Regions from separate parts of the Levilactobacillus zymae genome, predicted to be linked through region 3. Evidence: predicted binding sites of a transcription regulator. Region 3 holds the regulator's gene; each other region holds the start of a gene.
What was found. The regulator Rex, encoded in region 3, represses fermentation and respiration genes when NADH is low (regulators of the CRP and FNR family bind a similar motif). The targets are predictions, from matches to a motif close to TTGTGAANTANTTCACAA.

Region 1: the regulator Rex is predicted to act here: its motif matches at 5,138-5,155, upstream of RI501_RS12230 ((S)-acetoin forming diacetyl reductase).
Region 2: the regulator Rex is predicted to act here: its motif matches at 6,597-6,614, upstream of RI501_RS11420 (NAD(P)-dependent alcohol dehydrogenase).

The regions. Positions count from the first base shown of each region.
Region 1 covers NZ_JAVLAS010000001.1:2,562,858-2,572,811, reverse strand. The annotation lists gene RI501_RS12250 (hypothetical protein) at 1-488, opposite strand, end outside; gene ybaK (Cys-tRNA(Pro) deacylase) at 492-995, opposite strand; gene RI501_RS12240 (GntR family transcriptional regulator) at 1,178-1,903, shown strand; gene RI501_RS12235 (phosphoketolase family protein) at 2,429-4,816, shown strand; gene RI501_RS12230 ((S)-acetoin forming diacetyl reductase) at 5,177-5,950, shown strand; gene RI501_RS12225 (hypothetical protein) at 6,212-6,763, shown strand; gene RI501_RS12220 (hypothetical protein) at 6,799-7,362, shown strand; gene RI501_RS12215 (zinc metalloprotease) at 7,455-7,973, shown strand; gene greA (transcription elongation factor GreA) at 8,193-8,681, opposite strand; gene RI501_RS12205 (hypothetical protein) at 8,766-9,173, shown strand; gene RI501_RS12200 (response regulator transcription factor) at 9,721-9,954, shown strand, end outside.
Region 2 covers NZ_JAVLAS010000001.1:2,390,050-2,400,003, reverse strand. The annotation lists gene RI501_RS11455 (hypothetical protein) at 345-1,400, opposite strand; gene RI501_RS11450 (sigma-70 family RNA polymerase sigma factor) at 1,707-2,258, shown strand; gene RI501_RS11445 (hypothetical protein) at 2,350-2,547, shown strand; gene RI501_RS11440 (DUF2922 domain-containing protein) at 2,573-2,797, shown strand; gene RI501_RS11435 (family 20 glycosylhydrolase) at 2,930-4,054, shown strand; gene RI501_RS11430 (LysR family transcriptional regulator) at 4,127-5,035, opposite strand; gene RI501_RS11425 (aminotransferase-like domain-containing protein) at 5,203-6,414, shown strand; gene RI501_RS11420 (NAD(P)-dependent alcohol dehydrogenase) at 6,638-7,741, shown strand; gene RI501_RS11415 (hypothetical protein) at 7,872-8,102, opposite strand; gene RI501_RS11410 (IS982 family transposase) at 8,649-9,509, opposite strand; gene RI501_RS11405 (hypothetical protein) at 9,686-9,954, shown strand, end outside.
Region 3 covers NZ_JAVLAS010000001.1:982,392-992,345, reverse strand. The annotation lists gene groL (chaperonin GroEL) at 61-1,686, opposite strand; gene groES (co-chaperone GroES) at 1,753-2,037, opposite strand; gene RI501_RS04450 (redox-sensing transcriptional repressor Rex) at 2,709-3,347, opposite strand; gene RI501_RS04445 (ABC-F family ATP-binding cassette domain-containing protein) at 3,713-5,665, shown strand; gene tsaD (tRNA (adenosine(37)-N6)-threonylcarbamoyltransferase complex transferase subunit TsaD) at 5,750-6,793, opposite strand; gene rimI (ribosomal protein S18-alanine N-acetyltransferase) at 6,849-7,466, opposite strand; gene tsaB (tRNA (adenosine(37)-N6)-threonylcarbamoyltransferase complex dimerization subunit type 1 TsaB) at 7,450-8,172, opposite strand; gene RI501_RS04425 (acyl-[acyl-carrier-protein] thioesterase) at 8,373-9,113, opposite strand; gene rsmI (16S rRNA (cytidine(1402)-2'-O)-methyltransferase) at 9,103-9,954, opposite strand, start outside.

The sequences.
Region 1 (9,954 bases), 1.6 Mb from region 3:
AGGCCTTCCCAATGCAGATCAAGGGGATGGCTGACAACGGTCATCAACCCACTAAACAGGTCGGGTAAGAGCCAGGCGGTCAGGCCCAATAAGACCAGACTGCAGCCGAAGATGGGGGCAATCCCGATAAAGAGATTGCCGGTGCTTTGGTACCAGCTATGTTGGTTCCAGGTGTGATTGACGTAACCGAGGGCCAGATCTTTCTCACCGTTAGCATCTCGTTGGTGGGGATGGGGCCGTTTGAGCAGCCGGAACTTAGTGATCTGGTGACCGAAAAGCAGGGCCACTAAGAGGTGACTGAGTTCGTGAAAAAAGATGCCGATGAACCCTAAATACAGTTCACTATTAATTCCAAACCCGTTGGCCAGGTATTGCTTAGTATTACGGTTGATCCCGGTCAACAGGGCAATAAAGGCCCCCGGAAGCACCAGGAGCCAAAAGACAATCAGGGCGAGGTTCTTGACGAGTAACGCGTAATCAACGGTCATCGGTTACTCCAGCAGGTCGGTGAAGGTGCCGTGAACCAGCGTGGCTAAGTCGTCAGCATTGAGCTCGACGGACCGCCCGATTTGTCCGGAAGAAACCAGGATCTGTCCCTGTTCGTGAGCGGTGTTATCCAGAAAAATTGGGAACTGTTTCTTTTCCCAGATGCCCACGGGGGTGTTGGCGCCGTGCTCGTAACCGGTGGTCTTAACCAGGTTCTTTAAGGGCAGCATGTCGACCTTCTTGTTGCCGGAGGCCTTGGCGAGTTTCTTCTCGTCGAGGTGTTCGTCGATGGGTAAGACGCCGACTAGGGGTCCGGTAACGTTGCCGCTGAGTACCAGGGTCTTATAGATGTGATGCTCATCGACGGCGGCGTGATCGACTTCCATTTGGGCGGTATCCCCGGCCATGTGGGTCGCAAATTCGTATTGCTGGTACGCAATTTTGTGTTTATCGAGGATTTGTTCGACGAGGGTTTTGTGTAACCGTTTTGTTTTTTTCTTCTTAGCCATAAAGGAAATTACCTGATTGACGGAATTAAGGTTCCGTCCCTTTCTTAAAAATATTTGTAATTGGACCGCACTTTAAAATGAACTGGAACGGTCAATTTTTATGAAAAAGCAGACACTGTTGCGAAAACCTGCTATACTTTACACCAGTGAAGCGTTTAGTGAATGAGTAATGAGGAGATATCATGGCAGATTTAGTTTATCGACAGGTCATGCGCGATTTAAAGCAGCGGATCCACCAGAATGAATTTCCCAATAAGCGGTTGCCCGATGAGCGGAGCCTTAGTGAAGCCTACGGGGTGAGCCGTAGCTCGGTAAAGCGGGCGTTGAGCATTTTGGCTAATCAGGGCATTATTTTTAAAAAACGGGGTTCCGGGACCTTCATTAATCCATTATATATGAAAAACCAAACAATTTTTCAATATGAGGGGTCAAATCTCGGAATTACCGACAGTATGAAGTCGGCCGGCAACACGCCGGGGATCCGATTATTAGGGTTCAATGTGGTGCCCGCGAGCAAGGAAATCCAGCAAGACCTCTTTTTATTACCGGGAGATTTTGTCTACGAGATCAAACGGTTGCGGCTGTTCAATGATCAGCCCTTTATGATTGAAACGGGGTACATTCCCATCAAGATCGCCCCGAACTTGTCTCAGCAGACGGTTTCGAGTTCCATTTTTAATTACCTGGAAAGTCAGGGCAAGGTGGTTACGAAATCGTTTATGTCGATTCAGGCGGCGCCGTCGACGGCGGACGATCAGGATCTCTTGAAGTTAACGCCGGTGGAACCGGTCGGCATCATGGAAGGGATTTTCTTTCTGGACGACGGGACGCCGTTTGAGGTGTCGAACATGCGGTTGCATTACCGATATTTGAACTATAACACCTTTGTGTCGTTGGATGAAGAATAAAAGCATGCGGACCCAGGCGCCTAGCCGGTGAGCATGCACGTTAAAAGAGCAAGTCTTCGGGTTGTGGAGGCTTGCTCTTTTAACGTGCGGCACTAGGGGACGGGCTGCCTCAAACGGTTGCGGGGAATAGCAATTATAGTAGACTCTCTTTCAGGTCCCAGACAAGCCGTTGGGGCCTTTTTAATTGGTCTACAATCGGTAATAATTGATGCGATTAATTTATCTAGACCATAAATCGAATTGGTATAGTTGTTACCCCGAAAAACCACGGGAAACTTCACGAAAATAAGGGGCTTTAGTCGCATTTTACGCCGATTCTTGGGATAATGAAGCTGTTGAGTGACTATGGCTCTATCTTTACATTAATTGGACCGTATCAATTTTCTAAAAGGTTGACTTTTTGCCAAAATACGGTATTATAGGAATTGTAAAAAGCGTCCCGGTAGCCACTACGAGATAAATTTTACGCCATTTTCTATCAACTAGATTATGCAGTGACGATTTCAAAGAAGGAGTGTTAATTACATGGCAGCAAATACAAACTTCGACTCCAAGGCTTACTTGGAAGGCGTTGACAAGTACTGGCGCGCAGCTAATTACCTTTCTGTAGGTCAATTATTCTTGCGTGACAACCCGCTGTTAAAGCGCGACTTAACTTCTGACGATGTCAAAATTAAGCCTATTGGGCACTGGGGAACCATTGTTTCTCAAAACTTTATCTATGCTCACTTGAACCGGGTCATCCAAAAGTACGATTTGAACATGTTCTATATTGAAGGTTCAGGTCACGGTGGCCAAGTTATGGTATCTAACTCATATCTTGATGGTAGCTACAGTGAAATTTATCCCAACATCTCGCAGGATGAAGAAGGCCTGAAGCGTCTGTTCAAGCAATTCTCCTTCCCAGGTGGTGTGGCTTCCCACGCTGCTCCCGAAACACCAGGTTCCATCCACGAAGGTGGGGAACTTGGTTACAGCTTGTCTCACGGGACGGGTGCTATCTTAGATAACCCCGACGTGATTGCCGCCGTTGAAATTGGTGACGGGGAATCCGAAACTGGCCCATTGGCCGCTTCTTGGTTCTCTGACAAGTTCATCAACCCAATCAAAGATGGTGCGGTTCTGCCAATCATCAACATGAACGGGTTCAAGATTTCTAACCCAACGATTCTTTCGCGCATGAGCGACAAGGAATTGACCGAATACTTTACTGGGATGGGTTGGGAACCTCACTTCGTTGAAATCGACGAAAATGATACTGACTACATGCGGGTGACTGAAGACATGGCCAAGACCATGGACGAAGTCATCGAAAAGATTAAGGCTATCCAAAAGAATGCCCGGGAAAACAACGACGAAACGTTGCCACAATGGCCAATGATCGTCTTCCGTTCCCCTAAGGGCTGGACTGGTCCTAAGCATGACCTGGATGGTAACCCAATCGAAGGGTCCTTCCGGGCTCACCAAGTGCCAATTCCAGTGGCTGCTGGTGACATGGAACACGCCGACTTATTGGTCAACTGGCTGAAGTCTTACAAGCCAGAAGAACTCTTTAACGAAGACGGTTCTGTGAAGGCAGAAATCCGTGATATGGCGCCTAAGGGTGACCAACGGATGGCCATGAACCCAATCACTAACGGCGGGATCAAGCCTGAACCATTGAAGATGCCTGACTACAAGAAGTTTGCCGTTGACGTTAAGGAACACGGCAAGACGATTGCCCAAGACATGTTGGTTTGGTCTGACTACCTGGCCGAAATGATGAAGTTGAATCCAAATAACTTCCGTGGTTTTGGTCCTGACGAAACCAAGTCCAACCGGTTATATGCCGCTCTGGATTACGGGAAGCGTCAATGGATGGAAGACATCCACGAACCAAACGACGAAAACATGGCCCACGAAGGCCGGATTATCGATTCACAATTGTCCGAACACCAAGCTGAAGGTTGGTTGGAAGGTTACGTTCTGACTGGTCGTCACGGGTTCTTCGCCACTTACGAATCCTTTGGCCGGGTCGTTGACTCCATGTTGACGCAACACATGAAGTGGTTGCGTAAGGCGGGTGAACAATCATGGCGTCATGATTACCCATCCTTGAACTTTGTCGACACTTCGACTGTGTTCCAACAAGACCACAACGGTTACACTCACCAAGACCCAGGTATGTTGACGCACTTGGCTGAAAAGAAGCCGGAATTAATCCGTGAATACTTGCCAGCCGATGCCAACACCCTGTTAGCCGTTGGGAACGTGGCCTTCCAGAGTCGCAGCAAGATCAACTTGATTGTGACCTCCAAGCACCCACGTCCACAATGGTTCACGATTGATGAAGCCACGAACCTGGTTAACAACGGGTTAGGCTACATCGACTGGGCTTCGACCGACCAAGGTCAAGAACCAGACATCGTCTTTGCCGTTGCTGGTACTGAACCAACTTGGGAATCCTTAGCTGCGATTTCCCTGTTGCACGACGAATTCCCAGAAATGAAGATCCGCTTTATCAACGTGGTCGACGTGCTGAAGTTGCGTTCGCCTAAGTTGGACCCACGGGCCATCTCTGATGAAGAATTCGACCGTCTGTTCACGACCGACAAGCCAATCATCTTTGCATGGCACGGCTTCGAAGACATGATCAAGGGTCTGTTCTTCGACCGTCACAACCACAACTTACACGTTCATGGTTACCGTGAAAACGGTGATATCACCACGCCATTTGACATGCGGGTTCTTAACCAGTTGGATCGCTTCGACTTGGCTAAGGAAGCTGTCAATGACATCCCAGAATACGCTGTTAAGGGCGCTTACTTCGTTCAACGGATGGATGACATGGTGGCTAAGCACACGGCTTACATTCGTGAAGTCGGGACTGACTTACCAGAAGTTAACAACTGGGAATGGAAGCCTTTGAAGTAATCTGCGGATAACTGCTGGGTAACCAAACCTGTTAAAACCTGAATAATTAAAGACGCGTTGATTCCACACGATGAAGTGGGGTCAACGCGTCTTTTTTGGCCCCATTTGGTGCGGGTTGAAAATATAATTTTCTTGTAATGATTACGCTTACATTTTTGGCAAAATATTGAAAACTAATGGCAATTAATGCCCGGAGTGACGGGGATTGTGGTCGCATGATGGATTAGCGGCACCCTTTCATTAATTATGACAATGAAACTTATTTACAGATTTTTCGCTTGATTTTTGAACAAAGTACCAGTATACTTTCGTTATTGAAAAAAGTTATCTAATTCACAAACAATCACGGAGGGCTTAAATATGTCGAAAAAAGTTGCGTTAGTGACCGGTGCCGGTCAAGGAATTGGGGAAGCCATCGCTAAGCGGTTGGCCAATGATGGATTTGCCGTTTCTTTAGTGGGTCGTCACTTGGACAAGGTTCAACGTGTGGCCGATGAAATCGTCAAGGCCGGTGGGGAAGCCATCGCCTTGAAGGCTGACGTGGCCAAGCGCGACGAAGTCTTTGCAGCCGTGGATGCCACCAGCGAAAAGTTCGGCGACTTCAACGTGATCGTTAACAACGCCGGCTTAGGCCCAACCACGCCAATCGACACGATTACGCCCGAAGACTTCGAATGGGTTTACTCCGTGAACGTTGGGGGTGTTCTGTGGGGCACGCAAGCCGCACACCAAGCCTTCAAGAAGTTCGGTCACGGTGGGAAGATCATCAACGCCACGTCCCAAGCCGGCGTTGTGGGGAACCCGAACCTGGCCCTTTACAGTGGCACTAAGTTTGCCATCCGGGGAATCACGCAGACCACGGCCCGCGACTTGGCCGAAGAAGGTATCACGGTCAACGCCTTTGCACCGGGTATCGTGAAGACGCCAATGATGTACGACATCGCCCATGAAGTTGGCCAAAACGCCGGCAAGAGCGACGAATGGGGGATGGAAACCTTCTCTAAGGACATCGCCATGAAGCGGCTGTCCGAACCAGAAGACGTGGCTAACGCCGTGGCTTTCTTGGCGGGCAAGGATTCCAACTACGTTACCGGTCAAACGTTGATCGTTGACGGTGGGATGCAATTCCAATAAAAATCAGCTAAACAATTAAGAGCCTCCGGGAACGGTTTAACCGTCCTGGGGGCTTTTTTGCGCCGATGGGAAAATTCAGCACCCAATGTTCGGAGAAACCAATGCTCCTGAAATTAGAGTGACACGCTTAGTTTTAAAAAAATTTTACCCGTGGGTCGCTCGCGCCAAATTATGTCATGGGGAATCGATATAATAAAGCTTGACCGTTAAGTTAATAATTAAGCAATTAACGGATGATAGATTTATAAGGAGGAAATACATATGAAATTAACCACGATTGCGGGCGCATTGGTTGCGGCCACAACGCTAGGGGTCTCGCTGGCGGTGACCACGCCGGACGTTGCCCAGGCTAAGGCTAAGAGCAGTTTAGCGGCAGTCCCGCAGAGCTTACGCGGCACTTGGTACCATTACCAAGAAGCTAACGGCTACTTTTACGAATCCCTGAATTTAGGGGCCAAGAAGATGACCGTCCGCAACGCTTATGATGCATATGGGCGTAAGCACGCTAAGAAGACCTACACGTTGCACGTCGCTAAGGATGTCAATAAGATCACAAACGGCGACTACATTACCAAAAAGACGGCTAAGTGGATGTACGCCGCGACTCGTAAGAACGGGTACACCGAGATTGATAACTGGAACTTTGGCTTTGATTCCGTCGGTCATGGTAACTACAAGGTGAGCCACCAGACCTATCAAGGTAAGTCGGTTAAGGTCTTAACCAACAAAACAAACTATGGGTTTACGGACCACTTCTACCAGACTAAGGCCCAGGCCAAGTTCTTTAATCCCGTTGGGGCACTACATAAGTAAACTTGGATGATCAACTATTGAGGAGGAATCTTTCCATGAAACTAACCAAAATTTTCGGTGCCGTCTTAGCCGCACTTAGCTTGGCGGCTGTGATGACCGTGGCCACCCCAGAGGTCACGGCGCAAGCCAGCACGAAGATGAGTCTAGCCCAGTATCCGGCCAAGTATCGGGGCACCTGGTACTATTACCAAAAGGGCCACTACAACCGGTTCACCGTTGCGGCGAAGAAAACGACCGTCCGGAATTACGTCAACAAAAAGTGGCAAACCGGAGAGGGACTGGTCAAGTCGATTGCGTTGAATAAGACGCCGAAGTCGAATAAGAGCAACCGCTACGATGAAGTGTTGTTCATGAGCCAAGGCTGGTTGATGAACGCGGACCGGGAAACTTATCGCAAAGGGGCCAAGTTCCATTCGATGGGGACTGAAGGCTACAAAGTGGTGACGCGACACTACCAAGGTAAAAAGGTGAAGTCACTTATTATTAATAGTATGTGGAACTATGGGAATGGGGAATGTCACTTATTCCACTATTACAAGACCAAGGCCCAAGCCAAAGCCTTTAACCCGACCGGCGCAGAAGAAGACTACCCGGGTTAATCAACGTTCCCCCCCGAGCGAAGCAGGCCTACTAGGGGCCCGCTTCGGTTCGGGGTACTGAGAGCTATCCAGGAAAATTGGAGGAATTAACCATGAGGAGTAAACACTTAGCTGGCTGGCAATGGGGATTGATGTTACTGGCCATCGTCTGGGGACTGGGATTCGCCGGGGGGACTTCGGCTCAAGCCGCTAACACGCACTTTGCTACCCGGAAGATCACCTATCATATTAATGGGAAATCGTCGTACTATCATCAGGTGTGGACCAACGCCGTCAAGGCTTGGAACAGCACCAAGGTGGTTAAGCTTAAGCCGACTACCAAGAAGAAGGCCAAGATCCAATTTGCCATTGACAAAAAATCGGCGGGGATCTGTCCGTATGTCTACACGTATATCTTATCAGGTAAACGGAAGACCTCGTGGGCGAAGGGGTACATGCACGGCGGTGTGATGTCGAAATTCCTTTATTCTAAGGAACAACGCACCAGTATTGCCATCTGTGTCGTGGGCCACACCTTAGGGTTGCGCGATAACGAAATTGACTGGGAGACGAACATAGTCCCGGCCACGGATCGCAGCGATTTAGCGCATGCCTATGCCCATATCAAATAACCAGTAACCGCTACGCCCACTGATGGCTAACGGCTGCTGGTAAGTCACACTATTTTAAGAATAATAACTAGCCCCCGCCATTTTCGGTATGTTGAAAATGGCGGGGGCTAGTTGGTTTCAATGATAAAAGTTGCGGGCACTTTCCGGCAGTCATTACCCCAGCGACAGCCATCGTTGGGACTGGTATACTAAGATGTAACGAATTTAAATTGCCGGACCTTACTTCTGCGGTGCGGTCAGGCTGACGCGTACCAGCTTAACCTGATAACTAGCTGCGGGGGCGTGCACCGTCACGACATCGCCCGCCCGGTGGCCCATCACGGCGCGGCCCAACGGTGAAACGCGGGTGGTCTTCCCCGCGTCCAGGTCGGCTTCGGCGGTTCCCACAATCTGGTAGGTGACCGTCTCGTGGTCGTCGAGAAACGCCAAGGTCACCCATTTGCCTAGCTCGACCACCGGATCGTCACTGGGCGTCACGATGCGGGCGTACTGGCGCTCTTTATTTAAGAAGCGTAACCGACTCTCTAAGTGCCGCAGGTCCCGTTTGGCGGCACTATACTCCGCGTTTTCGGAGAGGTCGCCGTGGGCCCGCGCCTCCGCTAGACTGGCGATCTTATGCGGTCGGTCGGCCTCCAGTGCCGCAATTTCCCGTTCGATTTGGTGGTACCCCGCCGCCGTGATAGGGTTAAAGTCTCGCTGATTAGCCATGTGCAACACCTCTGGGTAGAATAATGTGACGCCGGTGACGTCTAAGCACAGTTTAACGCAGTTTGTAGAAGGAAGGAAACCGTTGTGAAGTTAACTGGCCGATATTGGCTTCGTCAGGCAAGCATTGGTCTCGTGATGGGCCTCGTTCTGGGGTTGCTAGGGCACTTTAATGCGGCCCAGTTCCGGGTGATGCCCCAGGTAACCTGGGGGGATGTCTACTTGATCATCTGTTGGTTAGGCTTTCCCTTTGCCAAGTGGATTTTGTTGGAAGATCACCGCGCCGTGACCGCCCCAACTTTCCACCGCAAACGACACCGAGCTGCCGAACAGACGAGCTCCGTCTATGAACGTCATCAGCCAGTTCGCCGGGTCCAGGCCGCGCCCCGGGCACCATTGAAGGTTTACTGGCTAGTATTGATCGATATTTTTTTAGCACTGGGGAGCCCCTTGGTTTTAGTTGGTTTTGTGTCCTATCTAATAAGACACAATTAAATTGCTCTGAAATTAGGCACTTTAACGTGCATTTAACGACGTTTTTGCCTCTTATCGTCTGAATGGTTCATTCCATGATATTCTTAATGCAGTTGGAAGGGACCAACCACTTCAGGACGTGGGCCCTAACCAAGTGGGGATCATGCACCCCGCTTCATAGACACCTAGTTGAGGGACTTTTTGGAACGTCACAATGTGCTAAGGAGTAAGATTCACTAAATAACGGATTATTACCAAATGTAGTCAGTGATTAAAATTAAGAACTTGGGGGAGTGCTAAATTTTACCTACTAATTAATGGGATAATCTGCTTAGAGTATCGTCCGTTGGGGGCGGTACTTTTTTTGTCATTAAGGGGCTTGATCACGGTCGTCGCCCATGGTGGCGTTACCACATGGTCACGGGATTAAGCGATGAATTTGGCGTGAGCAGCGCTGGTCGCTGGTCACGATAATGTAAAGTATCAGTGCATTTTACCCACCAAAAGGATTGCAACGAATCCTAAATCACGTTACATTAAAGGTAATTAGTGAAGGGAGACGATGGCGGTGTTATCGGTCTATTTCTGTGAGGATAACCCTGAACAGCTGGCTCACTATCAGGAAGTTGTTCAGCGCTACATTATGATTAACGATTACAACATGCAGATTAAACTCGCGACGGTCAGTCCTAAGGAATTGTTGGCGGCACTGGAGACGGATGCACCAAAGTATGCTCTGCTATTTTTAGATATCGAATTTCCGGCTGAGGACATGAACGGTCTGGAAACGGCGATTGCGATT
Region 2 (9,954 bases), 1.4 Mb from region 3:
CAGAACGCGGCAAACAAGCCTTGCTATCTTGAACGTATGTTCGTATAATTAGGAGCGAGACCATCGCGGCTTTAAGGGTAGTATTCCCCCTCATCTGGGGCGACCCCCGGGTGCAACGACTAGTTTTTGCACGGTCAACTTTTGTCGTCTGATTAGCAATTGGTCACCATCACCGGGATGGTGGCCGGGAAGACCTTACCGGCGAGTGAAGCCTTTAGTGGTCGTCGCGTCTAAGTCAAGGAATCAAGTTTTCGTGGGGATGCGAAAACTTGGTTCCTTTTTGACGTACCGTCAAAAAAGAAGCTCCGGTTAACCGGAGCTTCCTGTAGTACCCGTATATGAGGTTAGAAATTCTTGGTGGTACGCATCACCTGGGCGGGACGGTTAGTGAGCAGGTAACCCGCACCGTTACTGGTGAACTGAAGGCCTTCGAACTCTCGGTGGCCGTTCAGGTTCGTGGCTTCGACGTCTTTGGCCTTGAGGTGGCCCAGCTTGCTAACGGGGATCGAGGAGATACTGCCGTCGCTGATGAAGTATAGCCGGTTGCGCTGGGCATTATACGCTAACGACTGACTCTTGGTCCCGGGGTTATGGCGCAACCCCTGCATGATGAGGTGGAAGCGCACGGATTTACTGTGAATCTTCCCTTGATAGATTTTGACGCTACCCTTGGGTGCCCACCCACCATTGGAATAGGTGTAGAAGTAGGCGTTGCCGTGTTTGTCGAAGGTCAGGTTTTCGCCCATCGGGACCGTGCTCTTCAGGGTAAAGTTGATCCGCTTGACGGGTTTTAAGGTTTTGGTGCTGACCTGTTGGACGTTACTGTGGATGGCCGTAGCCCCCACGAACCAGAGTTGGCCGTTCTTAGGGTTACGGGCAAGCGATTGGCCGTGACCACAGGCGAATTCGGGTCCGACCTTGACGTTCTTGATGATGGCCTTATCCCGGGCCGTTAGGGTGTGTTGGCGTTGGTCCTTGAAGGCCAGAGCTAACGCGCCCGAGGTTGCTCCCAACTTCCGTAGGGCGGTCAGGTTATACTTGGCGATGAAGCCGCGGTCGTTATGCTGCGTGCTCAGCACGTACATGGTACTGCCGGTCTTGGTCATGACCAGACTCTGTGGGTTTTGCCAACCGGTTTGGTCGGGTAATAACAGGTTGGTCTTAAAACCGACCCGTTTACCCCGAATGCTGGTCAAAGTTGACCCTTGACCGGTAAAACTATAGCGTTTGACGGATAGATTCCGGTTGTTGACCGTCCGATACTTGGCGACGTTGTAATTTGCCAGCGCGTTGCCGTGTTGCGTATACGTCTTGGCGGCCGCCGTGGTCCCCGAGCCCCCGATGGCGAAAAGAACGGCTGCCGTGGCGGTAAGCCAGGGTAACCAGGTTGTTGACTGCATGAAATCCCCACTCCTTCTTAATGATAAACTTCTCACAATCTATTTATACCACGAATAGTCAAAAAAATAAAATTTCCGTCGACCCAACTGTCGCTAAAATTAACGGTAAACGGGTCGGATTGACTGGTTCCGGCACCCAGCCGTCCCGGCGAAGAAACCGTTCTTATGATTAGACCCGTAAATTGAGAGCGGCTATCAGCCAGTGGCGGGGGTGAAAACGGCCATTAGACGGGTCTAGACCGGTTTGATAACTTAGAAGCTGTTCCCTTGAGGGGACAAAATCTAGTTGGAAATGAGGAATTTATATTGAGAGACGCACAGGATGCTTTCAAATTCTTGTTTACGGGTGACCACGAGGTCATTCTCCACGCCGCGCTGAAGAAGTTACACCTTTCACCGCTCCACGCGGACTATGATGATTACCTGCAGGAAAGTCGCCTCTTATTTCTCAAGGTGTACCAGCGCTTCCCCGATGATCCGCTGGAAAAGCCCCATCAATTCTTGGCCTACGCGCAGCAGAAAATCTACTGGACCATCCTGGATCGGTTGCGGAAGGAACGGCGGCAGAATCAGTACCGCGCGGACGGGGATCACGCCGCGTTGCTAGCGGAATTACCCAACACCGGCGACCTCCAACGAGACCTGGAGGTGCGCTTGTATCAGGCGCGCCTGTTACGGTTGATTCGCGAGGAGGGGACGCTGGGCGAGTGGACCTATCTGAACGGCACGTTGGTCAATCACCTGACGGCCGCGGAGATTGCGCGGCGCTGTCAGGTCAGCCGGCAGACCGTGTTACGGTGGCGCAAGACGCTGGTAAACCGGCTGCGGCGTCAAAATTTTTGGCCGGATTGGAATTAGGGGGTGACAACCCCACCCGCAATTTCGTTAGTAAGAGTGTAAGGGTTGGCCAGCCGACTTACACACCATAACTTTGAGAGGGGTCACAACAATGACTAAGACTTGGTTAAAAACATCCATCACTTTTCTACTGGGGACCGACGCGACGCACCCCGCCCGGATTGTTCTGAACAACGGGGTGAGTGCACCGGAGCCGGAACAGATCGAAGCGTTTGGGGGCTATTTAGCCGGTTTGACGGGTCTGCCGTTCATCCGCGCCAACGTTACGACGCAAAACACCGTCGCCTAAGGATCTAAGAGGGGGAAATTAACTTATGAAAGCTTTAGAGTTAACGTTCAAGGGGACCGATCATCGGATTAAGAACTTACGTTTGAAGTACGTTAACGCCGATCTGACGGCCGACGAAGCCCTCGAATTGATGGGCAAGATGGCCGCAACTAAGCTGTTTGCGAAGCAGGACGTGGAACTCTACGCCACGCCGGTGAGCGCGACCGTGGTTGAGACCACGAAGACGCCGCTGCCCGCCGCCCAAGCCTAACTTATTCTTTCCGTGCAACGTAAAGGACGCAGGTTCCCAGCTGGGGGCCTGCGTTTTTTGCGTTGCGGCCGAGTTAGGGTGATAAATCCAGTATGCTGGAAGAAATTCGAAATTCGGGAGGCGTTAGACAAGATGCGCAAAGTTGGCAAGTGGATTGTGGCCGTGGTCGTAGTGGTCGGACTGAGCTGGGTGCCGTTAACGGGTCATTCGACGGTGCGAGCGCCCGAACGGGTCCCCAGTAAGGGCCTGATCTTAGACGTTGCCCGGCAGTATTACTCGGTGGCGTCCATCAAGCAGTTCATTGACCAGATTCACGCGGGGGGTGGCAGCTTCCTGCAGCTGCACCTCACGGATGATTCGCGGTACGGGGTGGAAAGTCGGCTACTGGGCCAGACCACGCAGCGGGCCATCAAGCGGGGGCAGACCTACTATAACCGCCGGACCAAGCTGGCGTTTTTAAGCAAACGACAACTGCGCACCCTGGTGGTGTACGGTCACCAGCGTGGCGTCGAGGTGATCCCCGAGATCGATACGCCGGGTCATAGCCGGGCGTTGATCAAGCTGTTGCGCCAGTCGAGCCGGTCTAACCGGCAGCTGGTCCGCCGGATCGCCGTGGACGGGGAATTGGATATGGCCCACCCGCAGACCCTGAATCTGGTCAAGCGGCTCTTGCACGAGTACACCGGCCTGCTGTACCGCAACCAGCACGTGGGGCTGGGGGGCGACGAGTATCGCGCGGCCCAGGCCACCACGTCGCCGACCATGTTGCGGTACACCAACGGGCTCAACCGTGATTTAAATCGCCGCCACCTGCGCGCAACGCTCTGGAATGACGGCATCTTAAGGGCGGACCTACCGCGCTTGGACAATAACGTGCTGGTCCTGTACTGGAGCTACGACGGCCAGCCCGATGATCCGCAGGACGTGCCCCGCCGCCGGGCCCGCCGAGCGAGCTTGCTGGACCTGAACGCGGCGGGTTTTCAGACCATCAACGCGAACTATTCGTACCTGTACCTGATTACCAATCCCAAGATGTTTTTACCGGCCAACGTGGACTTCTGGCAAAAGGACCTGGACGCGCATTGGACCAACGCCATCTGGGATAATTGGGACCACAGTACGCCGGCGCTGAGTCGGCTCAATATCGGGTCGGCGCTTTCCATCTGGGGGGACGGCCACCGGACTTACAGCCAGGCCGAGATCTTGCGGCAGACCCGGCCATTTTTGACCACGTACTTTCAGCACGGCAACGAGTAAGGGAAAACACAAAAGTGACCATGATTCCTGGATTGGGAATCATGGTCACTTTGACGTTCTAAGCCGTGAGCGTTACACGGCGCCCGGGTGTCGCAGGACTTTCTCGGGGTACTTGGTGGTGACGTAGGTGGTGATGGCGTCGATCATCTTGGCGGTCGACGGGGCCTTAGCCTGGGCGCTGTTGACCACCAGGCAGATGGTCCGGTAGAAGCGCGTGTCGAACGGGTAAACGTTGACGTCACCGCTGATGCGTTGGAGCGCTAACTCCGGTAGGATGCCCATGTCCATGCCGGCCTCGACCATGGCCAGGATCGACTGGTCGTCGATGGAGAAGCGCAGAGCGTTAGGCTGGATGCGGTAGTGGTCGAGTGCCGCCTTGGTGTCCTTATCGTAGTCGCCCCGTTGCAGGATGAAGTTCTGCTTGACCAGGTCGGCCGCCGTCACCGTGGTTCGGTTGGCGGGGATGAAGTCGGCCGGGGTGATGCAATAGATCTCGTCTTTGATCAGCGGCAGGATCGTCAGCTTCTCGTTGACCGGCAGCGCGGAGAACCCCAGGTCGAGCCGCCCGGTCTTGACGGCCGCGGCGATCTCGGTGAAGTCGGCCTGCTCGACGTTGATGGCGATGTCCGGGTAGTCCTGCTTGAAGTTCTGGATGATGGGTGGCAGCCAGTTGATGCACACGGACGAGAAGGCGCCCAGACGCACGGACCCGGCGTTTAGCCCCTTGATGTTGGCCGCGGCCTGTTCTAGCCGTTCCTCGGCGTTGATGATGGCCTGGATCAGCGGTTGAACGGACTTGCCGTCGGGAGTCAGCTCGACGCCCGAGCGGGTCCGGATGAACAGGCTAAAGCCCAGTTCCTTTTCCAGCTGGTTGACCGAGTGGCTGATGGCGGACGGCGTGACGTTTAGGATCTGCGCCGCCCGGTAAAAGGTGTGTTCTTGAATGATGGCTTGAAAAACGCGGTAGGCGAATGGCAGCAAGCCGGCCACCTCCTTGGTTAAAATGAATTACTTTCACGTAAACTTAGCATACATGAATTGTACTTTTTTTCAAAGGTATTCTATCATATTAGTTAGTTGGGTGATAGTCAACTTCTGAGGTTTGACCGGTTGAACCGGATTCGCCGGCCCGAAAGGAGAGCTAAATCATGAAAAATTTACTGGCGACACGCGCTAATCCCGATGTGTCTTCGGCCCTGGCGGGGTTATTCCCCCACGATACCAGCGACCAGGCCATCTCGTTTGCCCCGGGCAGTCCGAATCAACAACTGTTCCCGGTCGCCGCGATGCAAGCAGCCTTCAACACGGCCATCGACCAGGCCGGGGCGGGCCTGTTTCAGTACCAGACCGCGCAGGGGAACGCGACCCTGCGCCAACAACTGGCCGACCGGATTCATAAGTGGGGACAAGTGACCACCACGGCCGACAACGTGGTCTTAACGGTTGGCGGCCAACAGGGGATCGACCTGGTGGCCAAGGCCCTCTTGAATCCCGGGGACGAACTGGCGGTGGAGACACCGGCCTATATCGGGGCCCTGGCGGCCTTCGATCTGTACCAACCCCGGTATCACGCGGTGCCGTTGACCACGGACGGGATTGATCTGAACGCCCTGGAGGACACGTTGCGCCGGCACCCCAAGATTAAGCTACTCTACACGGTGCCGGACTACCACAATCCGACGGGGATTACCATGAGCACGACCAAGCGTCAACAGCTGGTCGCGCTGGCGAACCAATACGACTTCGTGATTCTGGAAGACACACCGTACCGCGACCTGGGGTACGAACACGCGCCCCTACCGGCCATCAAGAGCTTCGATACCCAGGGCCGGGTGATCTTTCTGTCGAGTTTCTCGAAAATCCTGATGCCGGGCTTGCGGACCGGGTGGCTGGTGGCCGACGGGGACTTGTTGGCCGCCATCTTGAAGGTGCGGCTGGCCTCGGACCTGGAGGCCAATAACGTGGTGCACGCGGCGATTGCGGCGTACTTAACGGCTAACGACCTAGATGAACACATCCAAAACCTCACGCAGCATTACCGGCGCCAGCGCGACGCCATGGTGCACGCGCTAGCCGCCTACTTCCCGGAGGAGGTCCAATATACGCGGCCGGCCGGGGGCTTCTTCGACTGGGTCACGTTACCGGCGGACCTGGATGCGGGGGAACTGCTGACGCACACGATTCAGCCCCAGGCTCACATCACCTACGTGCCGGCAACCAACTTCTACCCTAACCGTGACGTGCATAACGCGTTGCGCCTGAGCTACAGCGGCTTGGCACCCCAAGCGATCGACGCGGGGATGCGGCGATTGGGGGACGAACTCAAGGCGGCCATCCACGCGACCCATCCGGTGGTCTAATAATAGGAAAAGATTAACCGCGCTGGTTGTGAGGGTTTCGCGGCCGGCCCGGCGTGATAACCGAATTAGCAATTTCAAACGAGCGTTATCCCGTAGCATCGGGGTAACGCTCATTTGCTGGTTAGGCCCTGCGGCGGCGGGCGAAAAAAATAGCGGCACCCCGGCCGGAACGTGCTATAATATAGTTCGTTATTTCACAAAAAATGATATTGGAGGTCATCAAGTGAAGATTAAAACTGCGGTAGCCACCGAACAAGGCGCGCCACTCCAAATTATTGATGCTGAATTAGACGATCCGAAAGCCAACGAAGTCTTAGTGAAGATTGTGGCGAGTGGGATCTGCCATACGGATGCCGAGGGCCAACAGGCCGGCTTGTCGCCGTATCCGGTCGCGTTGGGCCACGAAGGCTCCGGGATTGTGGAACGGGTCGGTTCGGCCGTCACCACGGTCCAACCCGGTGACCACGTGGTCTTGTCGTTCTCGTACGACGGGGTTTGCTCGAACTGTCGTAGCGGCCATCCCGGTAACTGCGTGAACCTGAACCAGTTGAACTTTGGGGGTAAGGCGTTCGACGGGACGAACCGGATTCACACCACTGATGGCCAGGCCATCTCGACCTTCTTTGGCCAATCATCGTTTGCCACCTACTCGGTCGTCGACGAACACGGCGTGACCAAGGTTCCTGAAGACGTCGACTTGGCGCTCCTGGGCCCGCTGGGGTGTGGGTTCCAAACCGGGGCCGGCACGGTGCTAAACTTTATCAAGCCGGAATTCGGTCAATCACTAGTGGTCTTCGGTGCGGGGGCCGTCGGGTTAGCCGCCATCATGGCTGCCAAGATCGCCGGCGTCGAACACATCATCGCGGTCAACCGGCACGATAACCGGCTGGTGCTGGCCAAGGAACTGGGCGCCACGGCGGTGATTAACAATCAAAAGGAAGACGCCGTGGCCCGGATCAAGGAACTGGTCCCTGGCGGTGTCGACTACACGATCGACACGACGGGGGCCTCACCGGTGATCCTGGATGCGATTCACGCACTCCGGCCATCGGGGAAGTGTGTCCTGTTGGGTATCGGGGGGCCGCTCGAGTTGAACGCCATGGCCGACATTATGGCCGAATCGAAGCAGTTGGCGGGCGTGATCGAGGGGGATGCCATCCCACAACTCTTCATTCCGAAGATGGTCGACTACTACCGCAAGGGACTGTTCCCGTTCGATAAGCTGGTCAAGTTCTATGACTTTAAGGATATTCAACAAGCCTTCGCGGATTCCGCGTCCGGCGAGGTGGTAAAACCCATCATTCGGCTGAGCGACGTCCAAGCTTAGGCGGTTAAATTGAATTCTAGGTAAGTTAAAAATGGTGTCACCGGTCTACTGACTAGTGACACCATTTTTAATTGGTCGCTGATGGCCTGATATCTCAGGCGATGTGGCCATATCCTGACAGATCAACTCATCAACGAAAGGCGATACGGTAGTGTTGGACCCCATCGATGGTGCGCACCGTCTCTTCGGCGCCATCGGTTAACTTCCCGTCGCGCCAAAAGCTCGGGTGTTGGTGACCAACAAAGAAGAAGGTATAGCGTGCCGTGTGGGCTTGCCGAGAAACGGTCAAGTAACCACGGTCTTGGTCGGACAACTGAACGACTTGATCCTGTTGCTTAGGATCGACATAAATCGTGAGCATCTCTCTCACCTCCACCTTGAAGTATACGAGGATGATGCCGGAGTTACAACGATTTAAAGGATAATATTAGGGATACCTTAACTTTTTGTTGGCTAGTAAGGGTAGTGGTGGGGATGACCGGTGAAGGGGGAAAACGCAGGCAAACTAAAAGGCCGACGAGATCATTTCGCCGGCCATCCCTTAAAGAGATTAATCGTTTCCGTTCTCCGCGGAAGCGATCACTTTAAGGCTACATTGCGTTGCCAAAAAGCATCACCCCCTTTCATTTGATACCCGTAGTTTAGAACCGTTGGGGGAGAAATGCAAGTGAATTGACTTACCTTAATGGCGGGTTAAACTTAATGAAAATGCAGAATATAAATATAATAGTAACGAACGCGTTACAAGTAACAGGAATATTACAAAAGCCATGAAAATATTTCATTCGGACGACAAAGGAAGCAAATTCCTTGTCTATAGGTCATGGAATCGCTATAATCGAACTTGTAGTTGAGGGGTAGGAATTGTGATTTATTGATTGAAGAATAAAATTCTTAACCCGTTGTGCTAGTTAATTAGCTGCCAGGTATCTACGAATAAAAGTTGTTCTAATCGACTTTTGAAGCCACGCAGACATCGGGCCCGATTATGTTCAACCTGAAATAAAACCTGCCATTTAGAGAATAAAGTTTCGATCATGCGCCTTTGGCGCTTCAATAAGGTGCTATTCAGTCGTGATTGGGGCATGTTACGGCGTTTGGGTGTCCAGAAATCAATGTGTCGTTGCTTTAATTGATCTTTTAGTGGTTGACTAAGGTAGCCAACATCGGCCAAAACATGTGAGCAAGCGTATTGGTCAATCAATTCTGGCACTAAACGAATATCATGAATTGAAGCAGCTGAAATTGAATAGGCCACTACAATGCCTTGATTGGTGACCTGAAAATGTCCCTTTAAACCATAGAACCATTGTTTCTTGGTGGCATTATAGCCAATGTCAGCAAGTGAGCGTAAAACTTTGGCTCGATGATTACGAATTGATTGGCATAATGGGATTGGAAAACTATCTATGATGGTGTAAGTCACTGATGGTAAACAGTGTTTAACTAAACCAACCCGCAGGGTTTGGAGCAGACAGCCCATAGCTGTGCACCGTCGATTAAAACGAGATCGTTCCGGCAAACCAGTCAGCCCTAACCCAACTAACAGACGATAAAAAGCACATTGATTAGTGATACCAAGTGATACCTGCCAACACATCAAAGCCATGATAGTTACATCTGATATTTTGGCATGATTAGCATTCTTTCTTTGCCGAATTTTGCAGGAAACATAACGTTGATATAGTGGCGTTACAACCGCAACCCAGGGTTGCCAAGGTGCTTGCACGATAGTTGTAGGTTGAGTAAGATAACATTGGCTTGACATCGTTCACACTTCTTTGTTTAGGATACTTAAAAGTGTAAGCCTGCCAGGCTTTTTATGTACTTTAATTGTCCCATTTCAACTAGCACAACGGGTAATTCTTAACAAAATCACTAATATCATGATATACTATTCCTGCTTGATAAATTACATACAATATGTTTGGAGGAAAAAAGATTATGCAATCAAGTTTAAAGAAATCTCTTTACTTGGGTCTTGCTGCATTAAGCTTTGGTGCCGTTGCTACGGTTTCAACCACTGCTTCAGCTAAATCCTATGCTACTGCCGGTGCATACAGTACTTTGAAGAGCGACGCTACTACTCGTAACGTTGAAGCTACTGGTACTAACGCACTTTACACTAAGCCAGGTACTGTTAAGGGTGCTAAGGTTGTTGCTTCCAAGGCCACTATGGCTACGTTAGCTTCATCCAAGAAGTCCGCTAACTA
Region 3 (9,954 bases):
AAAACACCCCCGCCAATGACGAGGGTGTCTGTGACACATTGTTATGCGTTAAGAACGGTTTTACATCATACCGCCCATGCCGGGTTGTGCGGCTGGGGCAGCTGGTGCTGGGTTCTTTTCTGGCTTTTCAGCGACAACGGCTTCAGTGGTCAACAACAAGGCGGAAACGGAGGCCGCGTTTTGCAGAGCAGAACGGGTAACCTTGGTTGGGTCGGTAATCCCGGCAGCAACCATGTCTTCGTACTTGTCATCGGCAGCGTTGTAACCAACACCTGGCTTTTCACCCTTCAAGTGTTCAACCACAACGGAGCCTTCGACCCCGGCGTTCGTGGCGATTTGACGAACGGGTTCTTCCAACGCGCGCAGCACGATGTTAACCCCGGTCTGTTCGTCGCCTTCAGCCTTCACGGCAGCAACATCCTTGATCACGTTGATCAAAGCAGTCCCACCACCGGCAACGAAGCCTTCTTCAACGGCGGCACGGGTCGCGTTCAAGGCATCTTCAATCCGGTACTTACGTTCCTTCAATTCGGTTTCGGTAGCAGCACCGACCCGAACCACAGCAACACCGCCGGCCAACTTAGCCAAACGTTCCTTCAGCTTGTCACGGTCGAAGTCAGAAGTCGTGTCAGCGATTTGACCCTTGATTTCTTCAACCCGAGCAGCGATTTGGTCCTTGGTACCAGAACCTTCCACGATGGTGGTGTTGTCCTTGGTAACGTTGACCTTTTGGGCTTGACCTAATTGATCGATGGTCGTGTCCTTCAAGTTCAGACCTAAGTCATCGGTAATGACAGTCCCGCCAGTCAGAACGGCGATGTCTTGAAGTTGAGCCTTCCGCCGGTCACCAAAGCCTGGGGCCTTAACGGCAACCACGTTGAAGGTTCCCCGCATCTTGTTCAGAACCAAGGTTGGTAAAGCTTCACCGGTAATGTCATCGGCAATGATCAACAGGGAACGACTTTGTTCAACCACGGATTGTAATAATGGTAAGATATCTTGAATGTTGGCAATCTTCTTGTCGGTAATCAAGATGTATGGGTTGTCCAAGTTAGCTTCCATCTTGTCGTTGTCGGTGACCATGTATTGTGACATGTAGCCACGGTCGAATTGCATTCCTTCAACCACGTCCAAGCTGGTGTCCACCCCACGGGATTCTTCAATGGTGATGACCCCGTCGTTACCAACCTTTTCCATGGCATCCGCAATCAGCGAACCCGTTTCTTTGCTAGCAGAAGAAATAGAAGCGATTTGGGCGATATCGTCCTTGGTCTTCACGTCATGGGACATCTTGTGTAACCCATCAACTGCGGCAGCCGTCGCCTTCTCAATCCCCCGACGGATACCAACTGGGTTAGCACCGGCAGTGACGTTCTTCATTCCTTCGTTCACGATGGCTTGGGTCAGAACCGTTGCGGTCGTGGTCCCATCACCAGCGATGTCGTTGGTCTTGGAAGCAACTTCGGAAACCAGCTTAGCGCCCATGTTTTCAAAGTGGTCTTCTAATTCGATCGACTTCGCAATCGTCACCCCATCGTTCGTGATGGTTGGGTTACCGTAACTTTGTTCCAAAACAACGTTACGTCCCTTAGGTCCTAAGGTGGTCTTCACCGTGTCGGCTAACTTGTCAACACCGGCTAACATTGCGCTACGTGCATCTTCAGAAAACTTCAATTCTTTAGCCATTATTCTAGTTCACCTCATACAAAATTTTTTTAAAAATGAGTTTTTGGATCAATCGTTGGGAAAGAATTAGTCGATAATCGCAACTAAGTCCTTTTCGTGTAAAACAAGGTAAGTCTTGTCTTGGTACTTCACTTCAGTACCGGAATACTTGTCAAACAAAACCTTGTCGCCAACCTTGACGCTTGGCGCAACCTTTTCGCCATTGTCCAACACCCGGCCGTCACCGACTGCAACGACGTTGGCCGTTTGAGGCTTTTCCTGGGCATTACTTGCTAACACAATGCCGCCAACCGTTTCTTCTTGTTCTTGTGGTTGGTCTAAAATGACGCGGTCTCCTAATGGTTTTAACACTTGAATCCCTCCAATAAACTGACTAATTAACTTTAGTTTTAGCACTATTAGCACTTGACTAACATAAGTGCTAATCACAGTTTCTAATATATGATTTTTTGTTTTAAAAATCAAGGAATTTGGCAAACTTTCTTGGTGAGTGCTAATTTGTCCCTATTCTACCTAAACTCCGGCAACGTCCCCACTTATTTCACCCGGAATCTGAGAAACTTAAGGTTTTGCTTACCTTTCCCTAGACCTTCAGTCTAATTCAGCTGGAAAATTCTCGCTTACACTGCGCCATCGCCGAAACGTGCTTACCAGGGGCAACGGGTTCCGCTTAAACCCGATTAGCCAAGTGCGTTGCCATTAACAGGTGCTGGATTTTTGTCCTGAAACTATCGCCATCTGCGGCTGCTGAAACGTGCGACTGACGGGCAGCCGGTTCCGCTTAACCCCGATTAGCCAAGTGCGTTGTCATTAACAGGTGCTGGATTTTTGCCTTAAAATTATCGCCATCTGCGGCCGCTGAAACGTGCTTACCAGGGGCAACGGGTTCCGCTTAACCCCATTTCGGCAATTAGCCAAGCCCAGGCTAATCACCGAAATGACGTTAATGCTCGCCCGCTGACCGCCCCTGGACGCACTCTTATACAAAAAAAGCCGTAATCCTTTCAGACTACGACTCTTGTTTAATCTTTGTGATTGTAATGTTCCAAGAAGTAAATCAAGGTTTGTAATTCGTTGGTCAGATCCACGTTTTGGACCCGCACGCCCTTAGGTACCGTGATGCGTAGCGGCGTGAAGTTCAAGATTCCCTTGATGCCCCCCGCGACCGCTTCGTTTGTGACCTCTTGGGCCACGTCCGATGGGACCGTCAAGATGGCCACTTGGATTTGTTGCTCTTCCAGTTGCGTCCGTAAATCCGTCATCGGATAAATTGGAACCCCGCTTTGGATCGTGTTCGCAATATCCTCGTTAATATCGAACGCCGCACTAATCCGTACGTTGCTATCTTGGTGAAAGTTAAAGTTCAACAACGCGTGACCCATATTTCCGACCCCGATCAACGCCACGTTGGTCAGCCGGTCCTGATTTAAAATCTTGCGGAAGAACTTAATCAGGCTTTCAACGTCGTAGCCGTAACCCCGCTTTCCTAGGGCGCCGAAGTAGGAAAAGTCCCGCCGAATGGTGGCCGAGTCGACCTTTACGGCTTCAGAAAGCTCCGTCGAAGAGACCCGCGTTTTATCGGCATCTAGTAGGATGTTTAAGTAGCGATAATAAATCGGCAATCGTTTCGCCGTCGCGCGTGGAATTTTTTGTTCTGTCAAAGCATGTTACCTCCTAATCAATTATTGCCGGTCATCGCTAAAACCACATCAGTCCCCACGACTTATAGGCTTAACTTATTCGACAATTGTGAAACCTCATTTCCTATAGATTATAGCATATCAGCTAATCTTGTGAAAGAAATTGCAAATAATTATTATCAGCTTTCACAATCTGCATCGGTGAGCAGCGCTTTAAATTATTTCACAAAGTCATCCAAAACGCAATTTTTTATTTACTGAGCCGTTCAGGGGCGACACGATGGGAAAATGCGGGCAATTAACCTGACAATATTTCGGCTTAACTGCACAATATGCTAAAATGTAGAGTATTAATAACCGCAAATTGCGTAAAGGAGGTTGGTTTTGTGATTCTCTTACAAGTCCAACAAGTGACCCGGCGTTTCGGGGCCACCGTCCTCTTCCACGATGTCAATCTCGACGTCGCCGAACACGGACGGGTCGCCTTAGTCGGGCGCAACGGGGCTGGTAAATCCACCCTGATTAAAATGATTGCCGGGGAAACCACCCCCGACGAAGGTCAAATTACCCGTAAACGGGGCCTGACCGTGGGGTATCAAGCCCAAAATGCGGGACTAAATTCCGATAAATCGGTCTGGGACGAAATGCTCACCGTCTTTGCCAAGCAGCGCGCCATGGAACGCAAGATTCACGACCTGGAAGCCCAAATGAGTGATCCCAGCGTGATTGCCGACACCGAACAGTTCGACCAGATCACCAAAACCTACGATCAACTCCAACAGGACTTTAGTGATCAGAACGGCTACGGTTATCAAGCCGAAATTCGCGGCGTGTTGCACGGATTTGAATTTGGCGAGGAATTCTACGATAAACCCATCAGCGAACTCTCCGGGGGCCAACGCACGCAACTGGCCTTGGCCAAACGCCTGCTGGAAAAACCCGATCTCCTCATCCTGGACGAACCCACCAACCACTTAGACGTCGAGACGCTGACCTGGCTAGAAGGTTACCTCCAAGGCTATCCGGGAGCCTTGCTCGTGGTTTCCCATGACCGTTACTTTCTGGACCACGTGGCCACCGAAGTCTACGATATGGCCCGTGGCAGTCTCCATCATTACCCGGGAAATTATTCGCACTTCATCGACGAAAAGGCCCAACGACTCCAACAGGAATGGAAGGAATACGACAAGCAGCAGACCGAAATCTCGAAACTTGAAGACTTTGTCAACCGCAACATTGTCCGTGCTTCCACTACTAAACGGGCCCAAGCGCGGCGCAAACAATTGGAGAAAATGGACCGGCTGGATAAACCCGAAGGGGACGAGAAGGTTGCCCGCTTCACCTTTCGGCCCCACCGTCAAAGCGGCAACGTGGTCCTCGACGTGGTCAACGCCGCGGTCGGGTACGACGGCCAGACCTTGTGCTCGCCCATCAACCTCGACATCAAGAAACACCAGGCCATCGCCATCGTGGGGCCTAACGGGGTGGGCAAATCCACCCTACTCAAAACGATTCTCGGGAAGATTCCGGCACTCAAGGGCCAGATCATCTTCGGTACCGGCGTGGACACCGGTTACTACGACCAGGACCAGGCCAACTTGCACGACAAGAAGACCGTTTTGCACGAGCTTTGGGACGACCACCCCACGACACCCGAGGGCGATATCCGCTCGATCCTGGGTAGCTTCCTGTTTACCGGCGCCGACGTCGACAAGACCGTTCACAGCCTAAGTGGGGGCGAAAAAGCTCGGTTACTTTTGACTAAGCTGGCCCTGCGTCACGACAACTTCTTGATGCTCGACGAACCCACCAACCACTTGGACATCGACAGCCGCGAGGTTTTGGAAACGGCTTTAAACGAATTTGACGGCACCATCCTGTTCGTCTCTCACGACCGGTACTTCATCAACCAGGTGGCCAACCAGGTCATCGAACTGAGTCCAGACGGGACGACCCGTTACCTGGGGAACTACGACTACTACGTGGACAAAAAGGCCGAGCAGGACGCTTACGCGGCCAAAGAAGCCGCCGAAGCCGAAGCGGCCCACCCCACGGTCGCCGCACCCAAGCAAACGCAGGTCGACTACCAGCAACAAAAAGAACACCAAAAAGTCAAACGCAAGCTATCCCGACAGGTCGACGCCCTCGAAGCACAGATGGCCAAATTGGAAGCCCAAAAGGCCGATATCGAAAAAACCATGAGTCAGCCCGACTACTTTAACGACGTCGAGAAACTGGGAGACCTGCAGCAACAGTTGGACGCCACCAACCAGGAACTCAACACCGTCGAAGACGACTGGACCAATAAAAGCTTAGAACTCGAAGACTTTACCGATTAATCCTTAACGCCAAAAAGGTCAACCCCTCCCGAGAGTAGTTCTCGCGAGGGGCTGACCTTTTTTAGTACCTATTTTAACTTAAACTTACTTCGCCGCGTCCGCGACCCAGTCAAATTCCAGACTCGGATCGGCATTTAACGTCGCGTCCGCGAAGACCCCGTGCCGGTACGCCACATTGGCAAAGGCACCGATCATCGCGGCGTTATCGCCACATAACTTCAACGGTGCTTTGACCAAGTGGGTTCCGTTAACGGTTGCCAGGTCGTGGTCCAACCGTTCTCGCAGGCCCCGATTAGCGGCCACCCCACCGGCTAAGATCAGCTGGTGAACCGGATAGTCCCGTAAAGCCCGCAAAGTTTTTTCGGCTAGCACGTCAACTACGGCCTGCTGGAAGCTCGCCGCCAAGTCGTGCTTATCAAGCGTTTCACCAATCTGGTCGGCGTGGTGGGTGGTATTGATGAAGGCACTCTTCAACCCACTAAAGCTAAAGTCGAAGTTATCGTCCTTCTCCATCGCCCGCGGGAAGTGGAAGGTGTCGTGCCCCTGGTGAGCCCATTCGTCGACCGTCTTTCCCGCCGGATAGTTGACCCCCATCACCCGACCGACCTTGTCATAGGCTTCACCAGCCGCGTCATCACGGGTCTCCCCGATGATTTCGAATTGGTTTTCGGCGGGCATGTAAACTAGTTCCGTATGCCCTCCGGAAACCAACAACGCCATGGCCGGAAACTCGATGGGTTCCACGTAGCGGGCCGCATAGATATGGCCAGCCATGTGGTTAACCGGAATCAACGGTAAATTATGCGCAAAGGCTACCGTTTTAGCGGCGGTCACCCCAATGAGCAACGCGCCCACCAGGCCGGGTCCGTACGTGACGGCCACGGCATCGAGGTCGGCGTAAGTGACGCCCGCTTCCTGCAGCGCATCCTTGATGCACAAGGTGACCTCTTCGATGTGATGCCGACTAGCCACTTCGGGAACCACCCCGCCAAATCGTTGGTGACTCTTGATTTGAGTCGCCACAATGTTGGACAAGATCTTGTGACCGTCTTCGATCACGGCCACACTGGTTTCATCACAACTTGATTCAAACGCTAGAATTAAATTTCGCTTATCCGTTGGACTCACTCCTTCTAATTTTCTCCGGAAAAAACGCGCGGACGCTGCCGCGCGTAATCTATGCCTAGTTATGAGCTTGTGCTTCCTGTGCGTTTTGGGTGTCCGAGACTTTAGCCGTTTCCAAGTTTAAGACCATATCCGCTGCATCTTCGTGATCACCGAAGTAATACCCCCGCTTGATCCCCGTTTGTTGAAAGCTCAGATCCTGATACAGGTGTTGGGCCTGCTGATTCGAGACCCGCACTCCCAGACTAACGGTCTTGTAATTGAGACGTTGCGCCTTTTTAATCATGATATTGAGCAGAAAGCGTCCCAATCCCCGGTTTTGATAATCCGGTAGCACCGCAATGTTGGTGATGTGGGCGTCTCTGGTCCGTTCATCAAAAGTACTCCCAATAAACGCTAGTAACCGGTCGTTCTTCCGAATAACCAGATACAAGCGGTCCTTGTCTCGTCGCAATTCATTCGCAAAGGCCGTCGAATCCCAGGGGGCCTTACCGGCGTAAACGGCCCGTTCAATTTCAATCATCTCTGGAATGTCGGTAAACAGGGCCTTCGCCACAAAATACGTGACTCCGTTAATCTCAACCTGATGATTTTTGACGCCCAGGGCTTCTTCCCGTACGATTTCCCGCCGACTACCAAAAACGTTTTTATACCAAATTTTAAATTTTTTCAACATATGATTGGTTATCCTCTTTTGGGTTCTTCGCGCGCCATTCGGCTTCCGCTTGGGTCAAACGCAAATAATTCGGTACGAACCGATCGACATCCTTAACCGGCGCTAGGTGTTGTCCCAACAGACCGATGGTGGCCACCTGGGGCAGGTTCACCCACGCACTGACGGTGGGCGTAGCCGCCGAAATAGTGGTGGCAATCAGGTCGCTAAAGTGACTGGCATCACCTAAGAACCAGACGGGTTCCGCGTATTCCTTAACGGCCGCCAAAAAGGCCGTCACGTCGGTATGGGCATCCGCAATAACTGGCACGGGAGCCCCTTCGTGAATTCGGTAGAGCCCCGCAAAGACGTTTTGGTTCCGCGCGTCAAACATGGGGGCCACCAGAGCGCCCTCAACCGGCACGTTAGCCGCTAAGGTCGCCAAACTCGATACGGCCACCAAATCGATATTTAACGTCGAGGCCAACGTCTTGGCCGTCGTCACAGCAATCCGAATGCCCGTATAGGAACCCGGTCCCGCCGCCACCACGATCCGATCGAGATCGGTGGGCTGGAGATCCGCCATCTTTAATAACCGCTCAATCTCGGGTAACAAGTATTCCGCGTGCTTTTGGTGGACCGTTACCGTAATCGTCGCCAAGACCGTCTCATCTTCTAAAACGGCGACACTTAACGGTCGATTAGACGTATCAATTGCTAAAACTTTCATCTTTTACTGGGTCCCCCTCAACGTATTAACGCGACCAGATGCTAAGAGCGGCGCGCTAAATTCGCTGCACCGCTCCGTCAACTATTTCGCGCTGGTGGCCCCGCACCGGTAGTTCAGGACCAGTTCATTCTATTTATTCAGTTTACTATACTACCACAAAGTCTGGTCGGCCACACCCATTACGGGCGTTTAGGCAAATTTTAGACGTTCTGCCACCCAACCGTGGCGATGGCCGCAATGGTCTCGCCAATCATGATTCGGTGTTGCGTGGTCGTAGCGTCGCTGTGCACAACCTGACTAGCTACCTGATGCCCATACTGCACTTCATTTTCAAACCGGATCTGGACGTCAACCGGCTGATGCGTCCGTAAGAAGTCGGCTGGTAAGCTGTCGAGTAGCCAGTCGAAATAGTGAGCGTTGTTCACGTGACCGTTATTGTCGATGTCAAAGTACCGTACCCGGTACGGCTTAGTGGTCAGCGTGGCCGCTTCATCTAAGCGCTTGGGACGGGGCAGCCGTGGTAAACGACCGGTTTCTTCACTCTGATAGGGCGCCATAATTTCGGCCGGAATCGTGGTGATCTTGCGGTTGGCATAGCTCATGGTGACCCAGATCCCCTCGCCGTACGCCAGGGTTTCACCATGAGCGTCTAGTAACCAATATTCCCGGTAGGCAAAGTACCGGTTATAGGCCGTCGCCCGGGTCTTTAAGGTCACCGTTTCGCCGGTTTGGGGTAACCGGGTGATTTGGACGTGGTACTGGGTAACGACCCACCCCACACCGAAGCTTTGAATAAAGTCGGTCGGTAATCCCAAGTCGATACTCTGGTCATCAGAAACCAAAACAAAGAGGTTAATCAGCATTGCCACGGTTAAGTGGCCGGTATCGTCGGCTTCATAATAGACCACGCGGTGGGGTTCTGTATAGGCTTTAGCGCTCATTCGTCGGGGCCTCCTGCTCTGAGTCTAGGTGATGATAAATACGGTAAACATCTTGTTTCTTCAAGTGGCGCAAGTTCGCCACTTCCTTAATCGCAGCATTAGGCTTCTCCCCGGCGGCAATCAGTCGGTCCACCTGTACTGGAATCGGTTCACTTAAATCTACGGTGTCTTCCACCGTGGTTGGGTGCGGGTTACCGCCCACTAAGACCACGAACTCGCCACGGACGGTGTCGGTTGCCGCCCAGTCGGCTAGCTCGCTTAAGCTGCCCCGCAAAAACTCCTCGTAGCGTTTGGTCAACTCCCGACATAGGACTGCTGGCCGCTCCGCACCTAACCCGGCCGCTAAGTTTGCTAGCGTCTTCTTCAACCGGTGGGGTGCCTCGTAAAAAATCAGGGTTTCCGGACGTTGGGCTAATTCCCCAATCTCGGCCTTTTGGTCCTTGGGTTTGCGGTCCAAAAAACCGTAAAAGTAGAAGGGTTGGGTCGCTAAGCCGGACGCAATCAACGCCGTCAATCCGGCGTTGGCCCCGGGCAACGGCACCACCGGGATCTGCGCTTGGGCACAGGCCACGACGAGTTCATGGCCCGGATCGCTGATCGACGGCATCCCCGCATCGCTAACCTGGGCAATCTGTGCCCCAGATTGAAGCTTGGCCAATAGCTGCGGGATCCGTTCTTGCGTGTTGTGTTCGTGAAAACTAATCTGCTTGGTGGTAATGTCAAAGTGATTTAATAGTTTCTGCGTGTTCCGCGTATCTTCGGCGGCAATCAGGTCAACGTCCTTAAGGGTCTTAACGGCCCGAAACGTCATGTCATCGAGGTTACCAATGGGCGTGGGCAC